3 regions of the Lysinibacillus sp. NPDC047702 genome follow, and region 3 is predicted to be linked to each of the others. Evidence: riboswitches for the same ligand, from Rfam matches in the RefSeq annotation. Region 3 holds a riboswitch; each other region holds the start of a gene.
The links. Region 3 has a riboswitch for lysine ahead of ACQKIM_RS25495 (amino acid permease). Riboswitches for the same ligand answer to the same signal wherever they lie in the genome.

Region 1 (2,278 bases), on a different contig from region 3:
GAGATAATCCATTCAAGACTCATGATGTTCCTCCTAACAACATTGTGTTGCTTGTTTCTTCTTTATATTCCTAGCTAACTAGCATGATGAACACGATTGTTCTACCATTTTATGAATTATGTAGCTAAGACATTATCATTATTTAGAGAGGTTCTCATTGAATAATGATGAAATGACATGCACGGACTAGCGAAAAGTCCGTGCATTCCTGTTACTGTGCTGCTGGTTGTTGCTGAATGGCATCTTCCATTATTGTTTGGCGATCATCTTCTGAAATTCCTTTTAAAATTTCATTGATTTTATCAAGATCTGCATCACCTTTGCGTAAACCAACTGCAATGGATGTATTAGAAGGATCTGTATCAAAGCCTTCCTCAAAAGCTATATATGTGAATTTATCATTAGCTGCTGCTGCTGAAATACCTTCTGGACGCTCTGCTACATAGCCATCAATTTTTCCTGCCTCTAGTGCTACACGCATTGCTGGGAAGCTATCCATAGCCGTTTGCTTTTGTACATCTTTGATTTGGTCAATCACTTTGTAGTTTGAAGTGTTTAATTGTGAAGTAATTTTAGCACCAGAGAAATCCTGGATTGATTTTGCTTTTTCATATTTACTGCCTTTTTTAATAACCATTACAAAATCAGAAGTATAATAGTTTTCAGTGAAATCAATTGTTTGCTTACGTTCTTCAGTAGGAGACATCCCAGCAATAATAGCATCAATTTTATTGGATTGAAGTGCTGGTACTAAACCATCCCATTCCATTTTTACAATCACTAATTCTTTTCCTAAACCCTCAGCAATTTTTTTTGCCATTTGAACATCATAGCCACCTGCATACTCTGCATTATCTGCAATTTTTACTGCGCCATTTGCATCATCTTGCTGTGTCCAGTTGAATGGCGCATAGCCCGCCTCCATACCAATACGGAATTCACCACCGCCTTCTTCTTTGTCGGCTCCAGCATCACTTGAACCGCCCTCTTTTTTGTCGCCAGCACCACAAGCAGCTAGCACAATTGCCGTCATAATAGAAATCATTACTAACAACCATTTTCTTTTCATGAAAAACTCCCCTTTTCTGTAAAAAAATAAGACAACTGTACTAAAAAAGACCTAAGCTTTGAACTTAGGTCTTACCTTTAATTGACAGTTGCCCAAATCCTCACTATAATTTCCATGTTTCTGAGATAGCACAACCTAGTAAATGTGGAAAGTAATTTACTAGGACAGTCCTGCAATTATTCACTGCAGACCCAGTATAAAAGTACGAGCTCCTTTTATACTTCGGCGATATTTCCTTCTCCATTGCGTCTTCGCTTGCTTGTACTCAGCAATGAACTAATAAATACCGCGCCTCTACCTCACAATAGAATGAATGTGAGGTTTGTTTATTTAATTGATATTTAGATATTACTATAAAACTAGCCTATTCGTCAAGGTAATTTTATCATTTTTCTGATTAATGACAATATTAGGGTTTTATCTATCTTAAATTCATTATTTACTTTTGCAAAGTTAACAAATATATTGAAGCTTCAGCGAAAAAAATCGCAAATTATTACTATTGATAGTAAGCCTAGTAATCTAAAAGTATCTTATAAGCACAGTTGTGTTTGCCTCTATACGTTTCTATCCATCACTTTGGCTTTTCTATCAGCTAATTCGACCTTTCTATCCGTCTCTTCCACTTTCTATCCTTCATACACAAGAAAAAGCCCTGCGATGTGCAGGGCTTTGGCATTAAGAATTTAATAATAAATCTTCTGGGTTTTCAAGTAATTCTTTTACTGTTTTAAGGAAGCCTACAGAATCTTTACCATCGATAATACGGTGGTCATAAGAAAGAGCTAGATACATCATTGGGCGAATTTCTACTTCACCATTCACTTCAACTGGACGTTTTTTGATAGAGTGCATGCCTAGGATAGCAGCTTGTGTACCATTCATGATAGGTGTAGACATTAATGAGCCGAATACACCACCATTTGTAATTGTGAATGAGCCACCTTGAAGATCTGCTAAACCTAATTTTTTGTCGCGAGCTTTTTTCGCTAGGTCTGCAATAGTATCTTCAATTTCAGCAAAGTTTTTGCGGTCAGCGTCACGTACAACTGGTACCACTAAGCCTTCCTCTGTAGATACAGCCACACCGATATCAAAGAAGTTGTTTAAGTGAATTTCGTCACCAACGATTTGTGCATTCACATAAGGGTATTTTTTAAGTGCTGCTACTACTGCTTTTGTGAAGAATGACATGAAACCAAGTTTAGA
Region 2 (2,278 bases), on a different contig from region 3:
CATGTCGTAAACGATCAAACATTCTGGCAGCAACGCCTGGATTAGACGCCATTCCTGATCCAATAATAGATACCTTTGCCAAGCCAACTTCAAAATCAGCAAAGCTAAACCCGAGCGACAGTTTACTTTCTTCTAGAACATGCAAAGCTTCTGCAAACTCTTCTTTCAAAATCGTGAAAGATACAGTCGGTTTTAGACCGTCGATTATCGCTTGCACGATGATATCCACATTAATGCGATGATCTGCAAGTATCGTAAATATATCTGCCAACGAAGCATCCGAATAAGCATCATAGCCTACCGTTAAACGAATAACATCTGATTCATAGACAACACCTCGTACAATTAAATTTTTTTCCATTTCAACTTCCTCCTTCAATAAAGTACCTACTGTATCTATTTCATATGATCGAATAATAACTGGTATTTGAAACTTCTTTGCTAATTCTACAGCTCGTGGATGTAAGATATGTGCGCCTAAGTTTGATAACTCTAACATCTCATCATAGGAAATTTTCTTTAACTTTTGTGCACCGTTTACATAATTTGGATCAGCAGTATAAACACCATCCACGTTCGTGTAAATATCAACACGCTCCGCATCCAGTGTTGCCGCGATGGCCACAGCTGCCGTTTCTGCTCCACCTTTACCAAGAGTCGTAATATTTTGTAAATGATCAATCCCCTGCTCCCCAGCAACTACGACTATTTGCCTCTGTGCCAAATGCTCTTCTAATCGACTATCGTCTATATACTCAATGCGTGCATTAACATGCATTGCATCTGTCTGAACACCTGCCTGCCAGCCTGTTAATGACACTGCCTCATAGCCTTTTTCCTGTAAGGCTATGGCCACTAAGGCGCTGGCTAACTGTGAGCTCGTTGATCGCAGCACATCTAATTCATGCTTAGACGCATCATCGGATAAATCTCGTGCCATTTTCGTTAATTCTTTCGCTGAATTCCCCATTGCTGCAGTGACAATTACCACATCATGACCTTTTTCTTTTTCATTAATCGCCTTTTTCGCAACCTCATAAATATGTGCCGTTGAAGCTAATGCAGCACCGCCAAATTTCATTACAATTCTTGCCATCCTGATTCTTCTCCTTTTCATCTATCCCTAATTTAACGCCATTTCTAATCGGAGTATCTGCTAGAAAACCAAAAAAGCAGCTTTCACATAACGTGAAAGCTGCCTATACATGTACAATAAAAATAACTTGCGCATGTGTGATAGCTCTCCGAAACGTTTAGAATCGACAGTCTTACATTTCTTAAATGCAAAACCAGCACAGCATCGGAAACAACGATGCTCCACTTCGGCAAGCTCCCCTTTCATACATCTTCATAGGATTTGTTCATCCTCTAATGTACTACTTTTGAATCTTGCACCTCTATCATCACTTAAAATAGTGAATGTATTTTATTAAACATTAGCATATGTCTATTCCTTTAACAATGTCTGTTGCTGAAAATAGGTATATATATGATTAGCAAGGTTAGCAGGCATCCCAGCCTCTTGTAATGCTAGCTCACTTGCCTCTCGTATTTTTTTGACAGAACCAAAGTGCTTTAGTAATTGCTGTTTTCGCTTTGGACCGATGCCCTCAATTTGATCGAGAACAGATTGAATGGCATGCTTTTCATGCTGCTGACGTAGGAATGTAATGGCAAAGCGGTGTACTTCGTCCTGAATTCGTTGCAATAGATAGAATCCATCACTTGTGCGCTTTAACGCAATGACTTCAGGCGGATCTCCAAATAAAAGCTGTGATGTATTATGCTTTTCATCCTTCGCTAAGCCGGCGATTGGAATGACCAGCCCAAGCTCATCCTCTAATACTTCTCGTGCAACTTCCATTTGTCCCTTCCCACCATCTATTAAAACTAAATCTGGTAAGGGTAATCCTTCCTTTAGTACACGTATGTAACGACGACGTATTACTTCCTGCATCGCCCCATAGTCATCGTGCTTAGCAGCTGTACGAGTTTTATACTTTCGATATTCTTTCTTTGCAGGCTTACCATCGATAAACACCACCATTGCAGATACAGCATCTGTTCCATGCATATGACTGTTATCAAACGCCTCAATTCGTAGAGGTGTAGAAATCCCCATCGCTTCACCAAGTGCCTCACATGCACCAATTGTTCGTTCTTCCTGACGTTCAATGAGCTGGAACTTAGCTGCTACTGCAATTTCAGCATTTTTTGTAGCTAGGTCAACAAGCTCTTTTTTTTGCCCGCGCTTGGGCGTTAATACCTTTACACCTAA
Region 3 (2,278 bases):
ACAGCGATGTCTTCTGATAGTAAACGTTCATCGGTAAATGGAATCAGCATCCCTATCGCACCAATCGCTAAAATATAAAACAAAAGAATACGCCAGAACACAGATTTTACTGCCTTTGGAATATTTTTTCCAGGGTCATCCGTTTCACCAGCTGTAATCCCAAGAAGCTCTGTTCCTTGGAATGAAAATCCTGCTGCAAGGAAAATACCAAATGTAGCAAGGAACCCCCCATGAAACGGTCCATCACTAATAAAGAAATTTGTAAAACCTACAGGTGCCTGTCCACCTAAAATACCAAAAATCATTAATAAGCTGATAATAATGAACACAATCACAGTTACCACCTTGATCATGGCAAACCAATATTCACTTTCACCATAGCTTTTTACAGATAATAAATTAAAGGTTAACACAACAGCAATAAATAATACTGTCCATAATGCCGATGAGCTATCTGGGAACCAATATTTCATAATTAATGATACAGCCGCAATTTCTGCAGCAATTGTGATAGCCCAGTTATACCAATAGTTCCAGCCAAGTGCAAAGCCCAAAGCTGGATCAACAAATTTCGTAGCATACGTACTAAATGAGCCTGAGGATGGCATATAGGCTGCCATTTCCCCTAAGCTTGTCATTAAAAAGTACACCATGACACCGATTAGGGCGTAGGCTAGTAATGCACCGCCAGGACCTGCCTGTGCAATGGCACCACCACTGGCTAAAAATAGCCCTGTACCAATTGTACCACCTAAAGAAATCATTGTAATATGACGGCTTTTTAATTCTTTTTTCAGCTTGGGCACTTTATGACCGAGCTGATTCACTTTTATTTCACTCACGATATAGCTTCCTTCCTAATATAAGAGGCAAAAAAATACCATCACATGAACACTGTGATGGCTAAGTAAATCCTCAGTTTTTTCTAAATGATAGCTCAACACGTTGTCCAAACGTGACAGTTCTGTTCCTTTCGGAGACAGCCCCAGCATGAGGTTTTCAAGTCCCCTCACACTTCGGCAGTATTTCCTTTCAGCTAATCTCGTCAATGCTTGTCATTTCCATTAGCATACTCATAAATACCGCGACCTCTACCTCAATACAAACATGAGGCATATAATTATTAAATTTATGATGTCTACAAGTTTAACATAAGACATTTTACATTTCAATACGACGAGTAAAGTTCTATATTTTATGAATATTCTACTATTTTGAATAATGTGATAAAGTAATATAGTGGTTCAATTATAATTGAATGTAAACAGGGGGGATTAATTTTGACAACAAATGAAGATTCCACTAGTTATCCTAGCAGGAAAATTAGCTGGAGAGGAGCTACCTTACTATTAGTGATTGGCGTTATTTGTATTGCCTCGACATTACGAATGCCTTTAACAGTTGTGGGACCTATTATTTCTTTTATACGAGAAGATCTAGGTATATCAAATGTATTAGCTGGATTTCTAACTACTATTCCACTTCTAGCCTTTGCGGTTATATCGCCATTTGCACCAGTTGTTGCACGTAAATTAGGACTTGAGCTAACATTATTTTTATCCACTATTCTTTTAGCAGTAGGTATTGTACTGCGCTCTCTAGGAACAACAAGTTTGCTCGTTTTTGGAACTATGCTAATTGGTGTTGCTATTGCATTTGGAAATGTACTTATTCCAGGATTACTTAAATTAAAATTTCCTTATCATGTAGGTTTGCTTATGGCATTTTTTACAATGTCCATGAATTTAACAGCTGGACTTGGTGCTGGGATTAGCTACCCTATTGCCCAATCATCTCTTGGCTGGCAAGGAGCACTGGCTATTGCACTTATTTTAGTTGTGTTAACCATTTTAATTTGGATTCCACAATTAAAGTTTAATAAGCCTGAGCCCGCTGTTAAGAAAACGAAAGAACGTATACCTTTATGGAAATCCCCTGTTACCTGGGCAGTAACAGGTGCTATGGGATTACAATCATTATTATTTTATACAACTGCAGCATGGATTCCTGAAATTTACATATCACAAGGTTTAGCTGCTGATCGTGCAGGCTGGATGTTCTCCATCATGCAATTTTCACAAGTTCCAATGGCTTTAGCTGTGCCAATCATTGCTAGTAAAATGGCGTCTCAGCGACCCCTTGTATTAATGTTTACAGCATTTTATTTAGTAGGCTTTGTTGGCGTTGTTATGGAGTGGACAAGCCTTGGGGTGCTTTGGATGATTCTATTAGGCTTAGCAGGCGGGGCTTCATTTGCCTTAGCCATGATGTTCTTCAC

Region 1: linked by a shared signal. The riboswitch ahead of ACQKIM_RS26120 (transporter substrate-binding domain-containing protein) and the one ahead of ACQKIM_RS25495 (amino acid permease) in region 3 are both predicted to bind lysine.
Region 2: linked by a shared signal. The riboswitch ahead of ACQKIM_RS21105 (aspartate kinase) and the one ahead of ACQKIM_RS25495 (amino acid permease) in region 3 are both predicted to bind lysine.

What each region holds. Positions count from the first base shown of each region.
Region 1 is NZ_JBNNMG010000092.1:13,109-15,386, reverse strand. It holds gene ACQKIM_RS26125 (amino acid ABC transporter permease) at 1-23, opposite strand, end outside; gene ACQKIM_RS26120 (transporter substrate-binding domain-containing protein) at 212-1,069, opposite strand; lysine riboswitch at 1,188-1,374, opposite strand; gene odhB (2-oxoglutarate dehydrogenase complex dihydrolipoyllysine-residue succinyltransferase) at 1,748-2,278, opposite strand, start outside.
Region 2 is NZ_JBNNMG010000056.1:24,622-26,899, forward strand. It holds gene ACQKIM_RS21105 (aspartate kinase) at 1-1,096, opposite strand, end outside; lysine riboswitch at 1,230-1,408, opposite strand; gene uvrC (excinuclease ABC subunit UvrC) at 1,448-2,278, opposite strand, start outside.
Region 3 is NZ_JBNNMG010000086.1:16,225-18,502, reverse strand. It holds gene ACQKIM_RS25495 (amino acid permease) at 1-842, opposite strand, end outside; lysine riboswitch at 926-1,102, opposite strand; gene ACQKIM_RS25490 (CynX/NimT family MFS transporter) at 1,281-2,278, shown strand, end outside.